2 regions of the Nisaea sediminum genome follow, and region 1 is predicted to be linked to the other one. Evidence: riboswitches for the same ligand, from Rfam matches in the RefSeq annotation. Region 1 holds a riboswitch; the other holds the start of a gene.
The links. Region 1 has a riboswitch for S-adenosylmethionine ahead of cysG (siroheme synthase CysG). Riboswitches for the same ligand answer to the same signal wherever they lie in the genome.
Positions count from the first base shown of each region.

Region 1 (7,802 bases):
CCTCCTCGCTCTCGGCCACCTCGGCATCGTGCAGACTGAGCACCCAGTCGTCGTCCGCCGCCAGATAGACGACGGCGCCGTCGCCGAGCCTGTTCGCGGTCATGATCTGCTTCTCGAACTTCTTCTTCATCTCATTCGTTTCCTAGACAGCGAGGCGGCGATGCCCGGCATCGGCCGCCTCGAAAATCTCTCCGTCGGCAAGCGCCGCTACGTCACCGATCACGATCAGTGCGGGGGCTTCGACTTTTTGCTCCTCGACCAGACGCGCCAGTCCGCCGAGCTGCGCCTTGAGGACGCGCTGCTCCGGCAATGTCGCCTTTGCGATCACCACGACCGGCGTCGAAGCGGCGCGACCGGCAGCAAGGGCGTCGGCCATGATCCGGGGTGCTGCGCCGAGGCCCATATAAATGACCAACGTGCCCTTCGGGTCGGCCAGCAGATGGTGGTCGAAGTCCGAGAGGCCGTTGCGGTCATGTCCGGTCAGGATGGTCAGGCGGTTGGCGTGATCGCGGTGGGTCAGCGGCAGGCCGGCGACCGAGGCAGCACCGAGCGCCGCGGTGACACCCGGCACCACCTCGACCGCGATGCCGCGCGCCTTCAGATAGGCCAGCTCCTCCCCGCCCCGTCCGAAGATGAAGGGATCGCCACCTTTGAGGCGCACCACGCGGCGCCCGGCTTCCGCATGTTCAGCCAGAAGCGCGTTGATCGCGTCCTGGCTCCAGGACTGCCGTCCGGCACGCTTCCCGACATCGATACGCAGCGAGTCCCGCCGGACGTAATCCAGCATTGTCGGGCCGATCAGCGCGTCATGAACAATGACGTCCGCGTCCTGCATCAGCCGCAAAGCTTTCAGGGTAAGAAGGTCCGGATCGCCCGGTCCCGCTCCGACAAGCGCGACGGAGCCGGACGGGGCGGACTGCGCGCCGCCGTTCACCAGGCGGAGCATGGCTTCGCGTGCCGGCTTCTCGCGCCCCTCAAGCACATCTTGCGCAACCGGCCCGTCGAAGAACCGCTCCCAGAACAAGCGTCGCCCGGCTCCCTCCGGGACGGCAGCCGATACGGCGCCCCGGAAACTTTGCGCAAATCTGGCGAGCACGCCGAGGCGGACCGGAAGCAGGCTTTCGATCTTCTCGCGGATGCGCCGTACCATGACGGGCGCCGCTCCCTCGCTGCCTATGGCGATGACGATCGGGTCGCGGTCGACGATACCCGGGATGATGAAGGTGGAAAGCTCCGGACGGTCGACGACGTTTGTCGGAATGCCCGTCGATCGGATCCGGTGTGCCACGTCCTTGATCTCGAGAGCTTCGGCATCGCCGACGATCGCGAGACGGACGCCGTCCAGATCGCGGTCCTCGAACCCGCGGCGCAGCAACTCGATCCTTCCTGATTCAGCCAATGCTGAAATCTCGTCGTTCGGAGCGGCACTGACCACGCGGATGCGAGCCTCTGTCCTCAGCAGCAGCCGGAGCTTGCGGGCAGAATCCTCGTTTCCGCCGACAAGAAGCGCCCAATGACCGGAAAGATCAGTGAATATCGGCAGGTATTTCATCGGCGGGGATCCGCAGAAAGGTTGGCAGTTCCGAGATGCGACCTCATGGCCGGCTCCATTCCGTTGTCACGAAAGGGCCCACGGGGATCATCCCGTGGCGCTTTAGCGGTTTCGTTCGCGGCCGCAAGCTGCCCTTCAAATCGCCGCGCCCCCGTTGCCGGGTGGAGAGAGTGTTGAACTCTCAACGCCTCTGAAATATCATTATTTTTCCCATATCGACAATATTGCCCCCTCAAATAGAACGGATCGTTCTCATGGAGCTAAAATGAAGACGGTCTTTGTCAGGAAATTGGAAAATCAAGAATGGATGACATGGACAGAAAGATCCTGCGCCTCCTGCAAGAGGACAGCAGCATCTCGGTTTCCGATATCGCGCGGCAGGTCGGGCTCTCGGCTTCGCCCTGCTGGAAGCGAATCAATCGGATGCAGGTCGACGGCCTGATCAAGCGCCAGGTCGCTGTTCTGGATGCGGACAAGCTCGGTTACGGACTGACCGTCTTCGTCAGCATCAAGACGGGAGAACATTCGGCCGACTGGCTGCAGACTTTCGCCGACACGGTTCAGGCGATGCCGGAAGTGCTCGAATTCCATCGCATGGCAGGCGAAGTTGACTACCTGCTCAAGGTCGTTGTTCCCGACATGAAGAGCTTTGACCAGTTCTACAAGAAACTCGTCGAACTGACCGCACTCAGCGAAGTCACCTCGCGCTTTTCAATGGAGACGATCAAGGAGACCACAGCGCTCCCGGTCTGAGCAGAAACCGGATTCGAAGGCATTTCGGAAGTTCAAAACCGCAAAATTTGACATTTTCGAACCCGCACAAGGGGGGTCTGAGCAAATTTATGCCGCATTGCGGTATTTATGGAGATGAATGGTTGCCAAATCCGAAATTCGAACGCACAAATTTCGGCGAGCTGTGAATAGACACTTGTAAAGAGTGCGGTCAGTGGCTTCACTCTGCGATCTGTTCGCAACTGAAGAAACAATCTTACCAGGGAGCTTCGCAATGAAACGTCGCGACTTTATTACCAAGGCTGGGCTGGCCGGTGTCGGTGGTGCCGCCGCTGCTGCGGCATCGTCCTTCCCGAAACCGTCACTCGCGCAAGAGCGCATCGAGATGGTCATCGTCTCGAGCTGGGGCCGTGACTTCCCGGGTCTGGGCACCAACGCTCAGCTGCTGGCCGAGCGCATTCAGGAAACCTCCGGCGGCCGCATCCAGGTGCAGTACTTCGCCGCCGGCGAGCGCGTCGGCGCGTTCGACGTGTTCGACGAAGTCGCCTCCGGCAACGCGCAGGCCTATCACTCCGCCGATTACTACTGGAAAGGCAAGCACCCGGCCTGGGCCTATTTCACTTCCGTGCCGTTCGGGCTGACCTTCAGCGAAATGGCCGCGTGGGTCCATCACATGGGCGGTCAGGAACTGTGGGACGAGCTGGCCTCCGACTTCGGCCTGAAGTGCCTGCCGGCCGGCAACACCGGCGTGCAGATGGGCGGCTGGTTCAACAAGGAAATCAACAGCGCCGACGACCTCAAGGGCCTGAAAATGCGTATTCCTGGCCTCGGCGGCGACGTCATGGCCAAGCTGGGCGCTTCCCCTGTGTCCCTGCCGGGCGGTCAGATCTACGAAAACCTGGTGTCCGGCGCCATTGAGGCGACCGAGTGGGTCGGTCCGTGGAACGACTATGCGATGAAGTTCTACGAAGCCACTAAGTACTACTACTTCCCGGGCATGCACGAGCCGGGCGGGCCCGACTCCCTCGGCATGAATGCCTCCTGGTGGGGTTCCCTGACCAAAACCGATCAGGCGGTCATCCGGTCCGTCGCGATGCAGACCAACGACTGGATGATGGCGGAATACAACGCCAAGAACGGTGAATATCTGCGCAAGCTGATCGACGAGCACGGTGTCGTCGTCAAGGAATTCAACGACGACGTCTATGACGCCTTCGGCACCGCGGCCGACGAGGTCTTCGAAGAGACCCGCCAGCACAGCGATCTCGCCAACCGTGTCCATGAAGGCTTCCTGAAAGCCCGCTCTGAAGCCGGTGGCTGGCTGAAGCTCGCTGACGTCGGTTACTCTCAGAAGCGCAACCGCGTTATCGGCCTGTAATCGCCTAAACACCGCAAACGATAGAGACGGGATCGCCACGATCCCGTCTCCTTTCTTGAAAGAAGACTTCAGGACATGATCGGATCGGCTTCGGGGGCATCGATGGGTGCCGCGGCGGCGTCTGGATATCAGACGCCCGTTTCTGCTTTTGCTCGCATCTTTTGCTGGACCGCAGTCAGCGCAACACTCGTCTTCGCGCTGAACAATTACCTCATCTTCTGGCTGGACTGGCCGGGTATGGTGACCTTTCTCGGTCATCTGGGCTTGCTTCCGGCCTTTGCTCCACAGAGCCCTCTGGAGAGTACCGCGACGATACTCGGCGCGGTGCAGACCCTCTCCTATCTGGTTTGCGTCGGCGGAGCCGTCCTCTACACGATACGCACGCCGGACAGGCTCTTGAGAAGCGACTCCGAAGCCATGGTTTCGATCTCCGCCTATATTATCAGGGCTTCGTTCTGGGCGGTCATCTTTGTCGGACTCGCAGATGTGATGATCTCGTTCCTGCGCGTCGAAGGCCTGCTTCCTTTTCTGATCGGCGATGACATAACGACAGCACTCGGCCGCCCGCAGTTCAGAGGCGCCTACGTTCACATTCCGCTGGTGCTCGCCGGCTGCGTGACGGCGGCCTTTTCCCGCTCGCTCGGATTCACCTGGCTCGCCCTGCTGGTTGTCGCCGCCGAACTCAGCATCGTGCTGAGCCGCTTCATCTTCTCCTACGAACAGGCCTTCCAGGGCGACCTCGTCCGCTTCTGGTACGGCGCGCTTTTTCTCTTCTCCAGCGCCTATACTCTCTATGAAGACGGACATGTCCGCGTCGACGTGCTCTATGCCGGTCTCACGAGCCGCATGAAGGGTCTGGTCAATATCTGGGGCTCTTTGGTTCTCGGAATGTCGCTTTGCGTCACAGTCCTAGCCATCGGCATGGCAGGCAAGAGTTCGATCATCAACAGCGCGTTGCTGAGTTTCGAAGTCTCGCAGTCCGGCTTCGGAATGTATGTGAAATATCTGATGGCGGGCTTCCTCGGGATCTTCGCGATCACGATGATGATCCAGTTTGCCGCCTACATTCTCGAAAGCCTTGCCGACTATCGAGACGAACCCGGCAAGCGCAAAATCGCCGAAGCCTCAGCCCACTAAAGATCTGAAGAGCGAACCCGACTGATGGAACTCGTATTCCTCCTCCTGCTTGTCGCGATCATGGCAAGCGCCCTTGCGTCCGGCTTTCCGGTCGCCTTCGCGCTGCCCGGATCAGCCATCATTACAATCGGTCTGGCGGCCCTGACAGGCGAGATCTTCGCCGGCGATGCGGCCGCCTATTTCGCCCAGGGCGGACCGATGAACTGGCTGACCGCAGGCGTCACGAACTTCCGCGGTGTCTACTGGGAGGTCGAGCGAGATACGCTGATCGCGATCCCGCTCTTCGTCTTCATGGGCATCATGCTGCAGCGTTCGAAGATCGCCGAGGACCTGCTGGTATCCATGGCGCAACTCTTCGGTCCGATCCGCGGCGGTCTCGGCATCTCCGTCGTCTTCGTCGGCGCGCTGCTGGCCGCGACGACGGGCATCGTTGGCGCTACCGTGGTGGCGATGGGCCTGATCTCGCTTCCGGCTATGCTGCGCAACAATTACTCGCACTCTCTGGCGACCGGCACGATCGCCGCCTCCGGCACGCTCGGACAGATCATCCCGCCGTCCATCGTTCTCATCATCCTCGCCGACCAGCTGGCCAGCGCCGTCGACCAGGCGGGCATGGCGCGGACCGCCTACTTCAAGGAGATGACCGGCGAGTTCACAATGCCGAGCTCCTTCGGCGTCAGCTCCACGAGCGCCGGCGACATGTTCATGGGCGCCCTTCTTCCGGGCCTGATCCTCGTCGGTCTCTACATGGCCTATATCCTGATCATGGCCTTCTTCCGGCCGTCGATCGCTCCGGCCGTGCCGTTCGAGGGCAAGTACGACCGCAAGTTTGCAATGCGTGTCGTGCTTTCGCTGGTACCGCCACTGACCCTCATTTTCGTGGTCCTCGGCTCGATCATCATGGGCATCGCGACCGTGAACCAGGCAGGCGCGATCGGCGCGGTCGGGGCCATGGTTATGGCAGGCTACCGGCTTTATGATGGGCGACCGGGTGCTTTCTATCCGGCAATCCTCGCAATGGGCTCACTCGTGACCGTCCTGGTGCTGACCAGCGTTCACCCGATCAACATCCGCGCGCTCCACACCACGGCTGATCTTGTCGCCATGCTGATCGCGATCGCAGCCGTCATTGTCTTCCTCGTGGCGATCATCTGGAGCGGCTGGCGTGCTTTCGTCACGGACGACACCCTGCGCGGCGTGATGGTGGAAACGGCAAAGACGACGGCCCTCGTCTTCATCATCCTGCTCGGAGCGGCGATGCTGACCGCCGCGTTCCGCGCTTTCGGCGGGGAAGAACTCGTACGCGAGTTCCTGACCAGCCTGCCTGGCGGTTTCTGGGCCCAGTTCATCATCGTCATGGCCGTCATCTTCATTCTCGGCTTCTTCCTCGACTTCATCGAGATTGCCGTCGTCGTGGTGCCGATCGTAGCGCCGATCCTGCTAGCCGACCCGTCCGCGAACATCACCGCCGTCTGGCTCGGCGTGATGATCGGCCTGAACATCCAGACGTCCTTCCTCACGCCGCCATTCGGCTTCGCGCTGTTCTACCTGCGCGGTGTCGCCCCGGCCGCGGTCAAAACCCTTTCGATGTACAAGGGCGTGATTCCCTTCATCAGCCTCCAGCTCTTTGCGCTGTTCATCGTCGGCGTGACGCCGCAGCTGGTGAACTATCTGCCGAACCGGATGTCGCTCACCGCCGAAAGCGCGCCGCCGCCGAAGAATCCGCGGCTGCAAAATTGCATCGAAGACTACGTGCTGGCGACCTTCCGCAAAGACGGCGACCAGATCCGCGCAGCCATCACCGATGCGAAGACCTGGGACATCTCGTACCTGCCGAAGTCCGTTCAGAACGACCTGAAGAAGAGCTTCGATGCAGCGGAGAAGTCATTCCCGGCTCTCGAAGAGGCGTTCGCCACCTCGGCGGCCATCGAGGAAGCGGCAAAGACCTACCGCCCGCTTCATGTGGAGGTCCGCGCCACGCAGCGCGAAATCGCCAAGCATGTCGCGGAAATCAAGGAACTCGAGGACAGACTGGAGCTGCTCAGGCACTCCAACGGAGAGCAGCTCGATGCGGCCGAAAAACTGTCGGCCAGGATCGAGAAGCTGAAAGCCGAACAGGTCGAGCTAGAAGCAGAGATCCCGTCCAATTGGGAACCGGACCACAAGGCCTTCACCAAGGTCCTGAACGCCGAGAAGAAAGCCCGTCTGACCTATCGCCGGACCGTCGATACCGGCTATGAGACGGTCGCAAAGCTGCAGGCCACTCTGCACGATACCGACGCGCTCGCAGCCCTGTCCGGCGCCATCGAAGGCCTGACGGACCCGATCACGAACCTCGATCCGAAAGATGCCGAAGAGGCGATCAAGGAAGTGGAGGCCAGGATCGGTGAAGTCGTCGAGGCCGGTTCCATCCGCTCTGCTGTCGCCAAGGCGCGGCGTGCCTTGCGGAACAAGACACCCGACAGGGAAAAGGCGCTGGAAGAACTCCAGGACGCCCTCAAGATCTACCGGGAAGAGCTTGCCTGGCGCCAGCAGGCGAAGACCGCCATCGGTGCGAAGCTCGACCAGTACGAAGGTGCGATCCGTAACACGATCGGCCTCCGGCTGCTTGAGCGGCTGCCACGCGATATCGCGCTCGACGTCGCGGCATGTCAGTCCAGTCACGTGGACATCTCGCTCTACTTCTAGTCGAACCCGACTATCGGTTCGGACGAAAGCCGGAGGCCAAATGGTCTCCGGCTTTTTCGTTTCCGCTCCCCTTCCTGGACTTGCAACTGTCACGAACAGGTTTCGAGCGAGCTCTCTTCGTTACCGAACTGTCAAAAAACGAACATTAATTCCGTAACAGACGCCCAATAGCCTTCGCTTCGCATTCATTCGAACATCACATGCGAAGGCGATCCCGTGGCTGCCAGCATCTCTTCCAACGCGTCCAAGCGCCGCGCCGAAATCACCGAAATGGTCCGGGCCGCCGGCTACCAGTCCATCATCGATCTGGCCGAG
Region 1 is NZ_JACZCQ010000003.1:19,691-27,492, forward strand. Features, by position in the region: gene IG122_RS05055 (DUF2849 domain-containing protein) at 1-130, opposite strand, end outside; gene cysG (siroheme synthase CysG) at 143-1,552, opposite strand; SAM riboswitch at 1,635-1,709, opposite strand; gene IG122_RS05065 (Lrp/AsnC family transcriptional regulator) at 1,856-2,305, shown strand; gene IG122_RS05070 (TRAP transporter substrate-binding protein) at 2,559-3,662, shown strand; gene IG122_RS05075 (TRAP transporter small permease subunit) at 3,738-4,799, shown strand; gene IG122_RS05080 (TRAP transporter large permease subunit) at 4,824-7,487, shown strand; gene IG122_RS05085 (DeoR/GlpR family DNA-binding transcription regulator) at 7,704-7,802, shown strand, end outside.

Region 2 (7,802 bases), 650 kb from region 1:
GCTCCATATGCCGTTCAGCGACGCCGCCGGACGAGTCGCGAAATGTCGCAGGCCCCGACCAGTCACTCGCTTCGAAAGCTCGGCAGGCCGATCCCGGTCGCGTCGAAGCCGCCGTCGACCGCGAGATACTGGCCGTTGATGTAGCTCGCCCGGTCGCTGCAGAGGAAGAAGATCGCCTCCGCCAACTCCTCTTCCAGCCCGTAGCGATTCAGCGGGATCGCGTCGTGATAGTCGGCGCGGATGTCGGGCGTGTGAACCTTCTTCGCCATGGCGGTGTCCACCGGTCCCGGTGCGACGGCATTGACCCGGATCCCGAGATTCCCGAGTTCGGCGGCCTGCTGCTTGGTCAGGTGCAGCACCGCGGCCTTGCTGGTGCCGTAGGCGACACGGAGCAGGCTTGCCCGGAGGCCCGAGATCGAGGCGATATTGACCACCGCGCCGCCGCCGGTTTTCAGCATCACCGGCGCCGCCGCGTTGGTGCAGAGAAACGGGCCGTTAAGATTGGTCGCCATGATCTCCGACCATTCCTCGAAGCTGGTTTCCAGCACCGGCTTGAAAGTCGCCACGCCGGCATTGTTGACCAGCGCGTCGAGGCGCCCGAAGGCCGCCTCCGTCTCCTCGACCGCACGCCGCACCTGCTCCGGATCCGAGACATCGGCGAAGACCGGCATGGCGCCGTTTCGCTGCCCGAGATCCTCCACCGCCCGCTTCAGCGTGTCCGTGTCCCGATCGAGCAGGGCCACGCGCCAGCCCTCGTCGAGGAACTTCCTCGCCGCGGCGAGGCCGATCCCCCGGGCCGCGCCGGTGATCAGGGCTACTTTCGACTCTGTCATCGCGCCCTCACCCGGCCTGCCGGCGATCGCGCACCGTTCCGATCTCCGAGAGATCGAACGGCGTCGTCTGGTAGATCTCGTTGATCCAGTTGGCGAACAGCAGATGGGCGTGGCTGCGCCAGCGGTTCAGCGGCGGATGGGTCGGATCGTCGTCGGTGAAATAACTGTGCGGAAGTTCCGGATTCATGCCGCGCCCGAGGTCGCGCTGATACTCCTCACCGAGAGAATCCGAGTCGTACTCGATGTGGTTGAACATGTAGAGCGCGCTTTTTGCGCGGTCTTCCATCAGGCACGGTCCCATCTCCGGCGAGTCCATCAGGACTTGAACCCCGGCGGACGACGGAACGTCGGCCACGCGCGTTTCCGTCCAGCGCGAGACCGGGATCGAGAAATCGTCGGAAAAACCGCGCAGATAGCCCGAGGCCGGCGCCAGATTGCGGTGCCGGTAGACGCCGAAGGCCTTCTTCGGCAGCTCGTGCTTTGGCACGCCGTGGAAATGGTGCAGCGCGGCCTGTGCCGCCCAGCAGATCATCAGGCTGGAATGCACATGGGTCTGCGTCCAGTCGAAGATCTCGCAGAGTTCCGACCAGTAGGAAACCTCCTCGAACGGCAGCCGCTCGACCGGTGCTCCGGTGACGACGAGGCCGTCGAACTTCCGCTCGCGCAGATCGCTCCACGGCTCGTAGAACGAGATCATATGCTCCTGCGGCACATTCTTCGGCACGTGGTCGGTCATCTTGATCAGCGTCAGCTCGACCTGCAGCGGGCTGGCGCCGAGCAGGCGCGCGATCTGGGTCTCAGTGCGGATCTTGTTGGGCATCAGATTGAGGAGCCCGATCTGGAGCGGCCTGATATCCTGACGCACCGCGTCCGCCTCGCGCATGACCATGACACCCTCGGCCTCGAGTGCGGCGAAGGCGGGAAGGTCATTCGGTATCCTGATCGGCATGTTCAAACCCTCTGCAGTTACAGGCATCAAGCAGAGCGGGCATTTCGGCGGGACCCGTTTGGTTGCCGTCTGGCCACATCCTCCGCGACAGGAGCGCCACCTTGCTCGGGGAGCAGGTTGGCGTTGAGCGTCCGCTCAACTCTTGATGTCCGGGATTGTCTACTTGATCCGGAGCCGGTTGGCAATTCCCTCCGCGCTGGGTGGAGCCTCGAGACTGTCAGGGTGTCGAGCGCGGCAGAGAAACCGGCGGAATCGGCTCCGGCAGGAGCGAGAGATCGGGCACGCCGGCGCCGATATCGATGAACCGGTTGTCATCCCCGACCGGGTTCTTCTCGGGATTGAGCTGCGGAAATTGCATGGACACGTTTCGCAGCGGCTGACGGATTGTGAAGAGCTGGACCGGTGCGCCAGGAGCGTTCGGAAATACCGGAAGGCAGAGATATTCCGACACGGCGTCCTCGCCGACGCTGTATCTGAACTTGGCGCGGAAGGTGATCCCGCAGGGCTGCGCCGCCATGGCCTCGTTGACCCTGGACCGGGCGGGCCAGTCCTCGGATCGGGAAAGCTCCTTCAGTGTGGTTCCGGTCAGCTCGCGGCCCCGGGCTTCGTTGATCTGCGTGCCGACCAGACGGAACACCTGCTCCTCGCGCGAGCGGATCTCGAGCACGCTCAGCAGCGAGAGCCAGCGGGCGATCTCCTCGAGACGGATGTCGGCCCGCTTCGGCGCAACCGCCGCTCCACGCCAGCGGTTCCAGGCTTCGGCAAAGTCGCGGCAACAGGGCGTTTCCAATATCGACAGCAGCAGATCGGACATCGGGTCATCCATAGGGATACTCCGCCGGCGCGCGGCAGGAGCGGGAACGCCGAATTTATTAGTCTGCAATGGTTAACGATTGGCTAGCCGGGGTCAGAATGAAATCGTAGCGCGACCGCCAGAGCGTATCCCCATCTATCCGCTCGAACGGCGCGACTAGGCTCTCCTTGACGCCGAAGACCGCGTCGGAGGTCAGATAGGGATCGCCTTCCACGAAAGTATGCGTGACGAGCTTCTCGAAGCCCGGCGCGGTGATCAGGAAATGCATGTGTGCCGGTCGCCAGGCATGACGGCCGAGCGCCTTCAGCATGTCGCCGACCGGCCCGTCTTCCGGGATCGGATAGGAGACCGGCTTGATGCCGGTGAAATTGTAGGCACCGTCGGGCCCGGTCACGAAGATCCCCCGGTTGTTCCATTTCGGCTGCTCGTCCGGCTGCTGCACCGAATAGAACCCGTCGGCATTGTCGGACCAGACGTCGATCCGCGCGCCTTCGACGGGCTTTCCGTCCAGATCGATCACCCGGCCCTCGAAACGGCAGCTCTCGCCCTTGCCGTCGAGCGAGATCGTCTCGCCCATCTCCCGGACCGGTGCCCCGGCGACATGGAAGGGTCCGAAGACGGTATTCTCCGTCGCGCTCTCCGGGCGGCGATTGTTGATCGCATCGACCAGCATGGAAAAGCCGAGCACGTCGGAGAGCAGGATGAACTCCTGACGCTCGCCGGAGCATTTCTGCCCGGTCGCGGTCAGGAAGGCGATCGCCTGTTCCCATTCCTCCTGGGTGAGACCGGTCTCCTTGGCGAAGGCGTGCAGGTGCTTCACCAGCGACGTCATGAGTTCCGCCACGCGCGGGTTCGCGGTCCCGGCCGTCCGGCCGTTGACCACCGCGGCGGAAGAATCCTCGGTGAAATATCCGCTCATGTCCGTCTCCTTCGGTTCACCCGGTCTGCTTGCGGAAACCCGCCGTATTGCGATAGCTGGCAGCGACCTCCTCGAGTTCCTCCGCCGAGATGAGATCCTCGATCCTGTCCTCGGGCCCCGTCACGCGGGCGGCCGCGATGTCGAGGACCCGCTCGGGACCGGACCGGCGGTTGGCCAGAACAATCTCCGCCGTCGCCGGGCGCCGCGCAGCCTCGTAGGCGAGCAGACCTTCCGGTCCCGGCATGTCGGCCAGCGTATCGGCGAGACACCGGCCGTCAATGATCGCCTGCGAGGCGCCGTTGGCGCCGATCGGATACATCGGGTGCGCCGCATCGCCGAGCAGGGTCACGCGGCCGACGGTCCAGAAATCGATCGGGTCGCGATCGACCATCGGAAACTCGGTGATCGTCCCGGTCTCTTCCATCAGGCGCACGATGTCCATGTCCGGCATCTTGAAGCCCCTGAAGGACTCAATGAATTCACGCGTTCCCTCACGGGTCCAGTCCGCGTCCTCGATATCGCGCGGCCGGTCGCGCCGCAGCTCTGCGACCCAGTTGGTGAGCGCCCGTCCCTTCCGCCGCACCCGCTCGCTGATCGGATAGGTGACGAACTTCACATCGTGATCGCCCGCGATGACCATGGTCCTTCCGTCGCCGATCACCCCGGAGGAGACGGCGCCGCGCCACATCATCGTGCCTTCGTAATGCAGAGGTCCCTCGCCCGGATGGATTTGCGCGCGGACCGCCGAATGCAAACCGTCTGCGCCGATCAGAAGGTCATGCCTGCCGGAAGAGCCGTCGGCGAAGAAGATCCGCACCCCCTCCTCGTCCTGCTCGAACCGAAGGACCGCCTTTCCCGGCAGGACGGCATCGGCTCCAAGCCGCTCGCGCACCGTTTCCAGAAGCAGGAACTGCAGCTCTCCGCGATGCACGGAATATTGCGGCGCCGCGAAACCCGCCTCGACATTCCGCGGATCTGACTGGATCAGGTGACCATAGCGCGTCCGGTATTCGACGCAGCGTGTCCGGATCGCCATCTCGTCGAGCGCCTCGGCAAGCCCAAGTCCGTGCAGGATGGTCGAAGCCGACGGCATCAGGTTGATGCCGACACCCAGCGGCCGGAGTTCGTCCACCGCCTCCAAGACCCGGACACGCATGCCCCGCTCGGCGAGGCAGAGGGCCGCCGTCAGTCCCCCGATTCCGGCCCCGGCAATCGCAACATACATCGGCTTCCCCTTCCCGGCTCGACTGCCGCGGTTTCCTGGCGTCCGCGAAAGTCCGCCCGAGAAGGTCGGGCCCATTCCCGCCGCAATCAAGCCCTTCCTGTGAAATCCGCAAATCCGCTCCTAGGACGGCCGGCGGAGCGAGATGAGCAGTCCGAGCGTCGCTACGGCCAGTCCGGCCCATTGCAACGCGGTCGGAAACTCGCCGACGACGGGAATAGCGATCAGGATCGCCATCGACGGCGCCAGCGCCGGAAAGACGGCGGCCCGGCCGGGCCCGAGATGGTGGACGGCGCGGGCGAATGCGAAGAGCGCGACGACGGCGGAAAGGATGCCCTGCACGACGACCTGTTCGAGGAGCACGGCGGGAGAGGCGGAGAGGAGCGCGCCGGGACCGCGAAGCGCGAGGTAGGCCGGCCCGAGCATGAGGCCGGAGAGCACCGAGACGATGGCGGTCGAGGTCCAGGCCCCGATCCTCCAGCGCCGGACAAGGATCGTGTAAGCGGCAAACATCGTTCCCGCGGCGGCGAAGAGAAGGTCGCCGCGCCAGGCGCCGGCCTCGCCGCCGAGCAGTCCCGGACCGGCGATGGTCGCGAGGCCGGCGACGAGAATGAGCACCCCGGCGAGCCGCGCCGGATTCATCCGCTCCCCGAAGAGCAGGGTCGCGGCGCAGACGCTCGCCAGCGTCATTGCCCCCGGCTGGATAACCGCGGCATGGGCGGCCGGCGCGAAATAGAATCCGCTCGCCCCGACGATGATGAAGAGCGGTCCGGCGAGAGCTGCCAGGACCAGCGGCTTGAACCAGCCGAGCGCGGCAAGCTCCTTCCGGACCGAACGCCGCAGAAACAGCGGGAGCATGACCAGCCCGGCGGACACGTAACGCAGAAAGGCGATATCGACCGCCTCCAGACCGACAACCACACCCCGTCGAGAGTAGGCAAGAAAGCCGCCCCAGATCACGGCCGCGAGCAACCCGAAGACGATGCCGACACGCGGCGATTCCGCTCCCGCGGCGGGAGAGATGACGGTGGTTGGCATGAGCTATCCGGACGCGACTTGAAGTGTCAGGCAGATAATTGCAGGACGACGAACCCGGAGGAAGCCGGAGGTCGACGGCCCGATCTACGGATATAGCCGGAGCCGGTATCCAGGCGACAATCCGAATGCGCCATGCTCATGCACAAGTGATTGCAGGGTCCAGGTGCGGATCTTGTCGGGCATCCGATCGAGCTACCCGATATGGATCAGCCGGCCGCCGGTTTCTCGGACTCCGCGTCGCTCATCAGCCACGCGAGGGCCTCGTCCTCGGTCGCGACTATCTTGAACTCGCGGCCGGGAATTTTTTGCTCCTCCATCAGCACCGCGTAGATGCTGAGGGCGAGCTGATCCGGACCGGGTCTCGCGACGAAAGCCGCCTTGTAGCCAGCTTGCCTGGCCTCGGGCGCCTGCGTGACGGCGGCGACGATCTTCTGAGAATCGGCAAACTGCAATTCGGAGAGATCGGCATCCAGATAGTTCCACAGCACGCGGTTCCAGCGCGTGATATCCGGCCGGTTCCGGACTTCCTGCAGAATAATCTCCGCCGTGAGGGTCCCGCTCAGCGTCGTCTTGACCAGGTTCGCATCCGCGAAATATTCGCGCCTGGCTTCGCCAAGTTTGGGCATGCTGACCATGGAACTACACTATCTGATTTCTACCCACCCCTATATACCATGGTGTTCTTGTCACATCCCAATACCTTCCCATGGTCACGACGACTGGCGAACAGGCCGCCTTCGCCGAAATAGTCGCGCCTCCGCGCCCGCGCTCATCCGCCGCGCAAGGTCCAGCGTGCGAGCTCGACCTGCCGACTTCGGCCGATCAGGCTGCGCACGAGCACGAACTCTTCGACCTCCCAACCGATCGGCGCCTCGAGACGCGTTTCCGGAACCCTATTCCGGTCCCAGAATAGCGTGACATGGGGCTGAAATTGCGTAATGCCCGGGCAAAGCCCGGCCTTCGCCAGCTCCTTCCGTAACAGGCTTCGAAGCGCTGTGACGGCAGACGCATCGTCGTCGCAGCGCAGCACCACCGGACGCTTGTCGCGGCCGCCGAACGTACAGAGCCGGTCGAACCTCAGGGTGAAAGGGTTGATCCTGATACGGGCTGCCGCACCGCAGGCCGCCTCCACGTCACACCGCCTGAAACCGCTCCGGGACACCGCCGGCACGAGGGACAGATGCAGCCGGTCCGGCCCGTAGAGCCGCGCCGAACTCCCGCAGCGCGCCCGGCACAGCTTGCCGACCTCCGTCATTTCCCGCGCAGCCCGGGCATCCGGCCGCAGAGCGAAGAAAGAGATCGCCGCCGGCGCCGGCGACCCGAATGCGAGCGACAATTGCTCTCCCACCGTCACGCTCCCCATGCAATGCATTTTGTTCATGTTATGTTCTCATATCGAGTTGTGACATTCCAGTGCAATCCGCCTCCGGACGCGTGCATCGACGATAGTTTGCGGAAACCGGCGGACCTGTTGCGGAAAAGAGAGAGGCGCCCTGAGGGCCTCACTCCCACTCGATGGCTCCCGGGGGCTTCGAGGTGATATCGTAGGTCACCCTGTTGATGCCCCTGCACTCATTGATGATCCGGGTGGAAACCCGGCTCAGGAGCTCGTGATCGAAGTGGAAATAGTCCGCCGTCATGCCCTCAGCCGAGCTCGCGGACCTCGTCCTTGAAGAGTTCGCACAGCGGCTCGACCAGCTTCTGGTTCATCCGTTCCGGCAGGCCGCCGACATTGTGGTGGCTCTTGATCGTGACGTTCGGGCCGCCGGAGACGCTCTCGATCACGTCCGGACGAGCTTTGCGGCCACGTCCCGCGCGGGTACAATGCAATGAATACGTCACATCCATCCTTTAACGTGATTCTTCCGAAATGGCCGAGCGCCGCCCCCCCACGATCTCCTCCCGAAAGCAACCGAAACAGGCCCGCTCCGCCGAGCTGGTCGCGGCCATTCTCGAAGCCGCCCTCCAGGTCCTGGCGAAGGAAGGCGCGCACCGCTTCACGACCGCCCGGGTTGCGGAAAAGGCCG
Region 2 is NZ_JACZCQ010000003.1:670,715-678,516, forward strand. Features, by position in the region: gene IG122_RS08265 (SDR family NAD(P)-dependent oxidoreductase) at 63-833, opposite strand; gene IG122_RS08270 (homoserine O-succinyltransferase) at 841-1,782, opposite strand; SAM-I-IV-variant riboswitch at 1,831-1,936, opposite strand; gene IG122_RS08275 (PAS domain-containing protein) at 2,000-2,608, opposite strand; gene IG122_RS08280 (intradiol ring-cleavage dioxygenase) at 2,655-3,515, opposite strand; gene IG122_RS08285 (flavin-dependent oxidoreductase) at 3,532-4,740, opposite strand; gene IG122_RS08290 (DMT family transporter) at 4,861-5,775, opposite strand; gene IG122_RS08295 (hypothetical protein) at 5,982-6,410, opposite strand; gene IG122_RS08300 (2'-5' RNA ligase family protein) at 6,545-7,156, opposite strand; partial or broken gene IG122_RS08305 (GMP synthase (glutamine-hydrolyzing)) at 7,278-7,566, opposite strand; gene IG122_RS08310 (TetR family transcriptional regulator) at 7,646-7,802, shown strand, end outside.
Region 2: linked by a shared signal. The riboswitch ahead of IG122_RS08270 (homoserine O-succinyltransferase) and the one ahead of cysG (siroheme synthase CysG) in region 1 are both predicted to bind S-adenosylmethionine.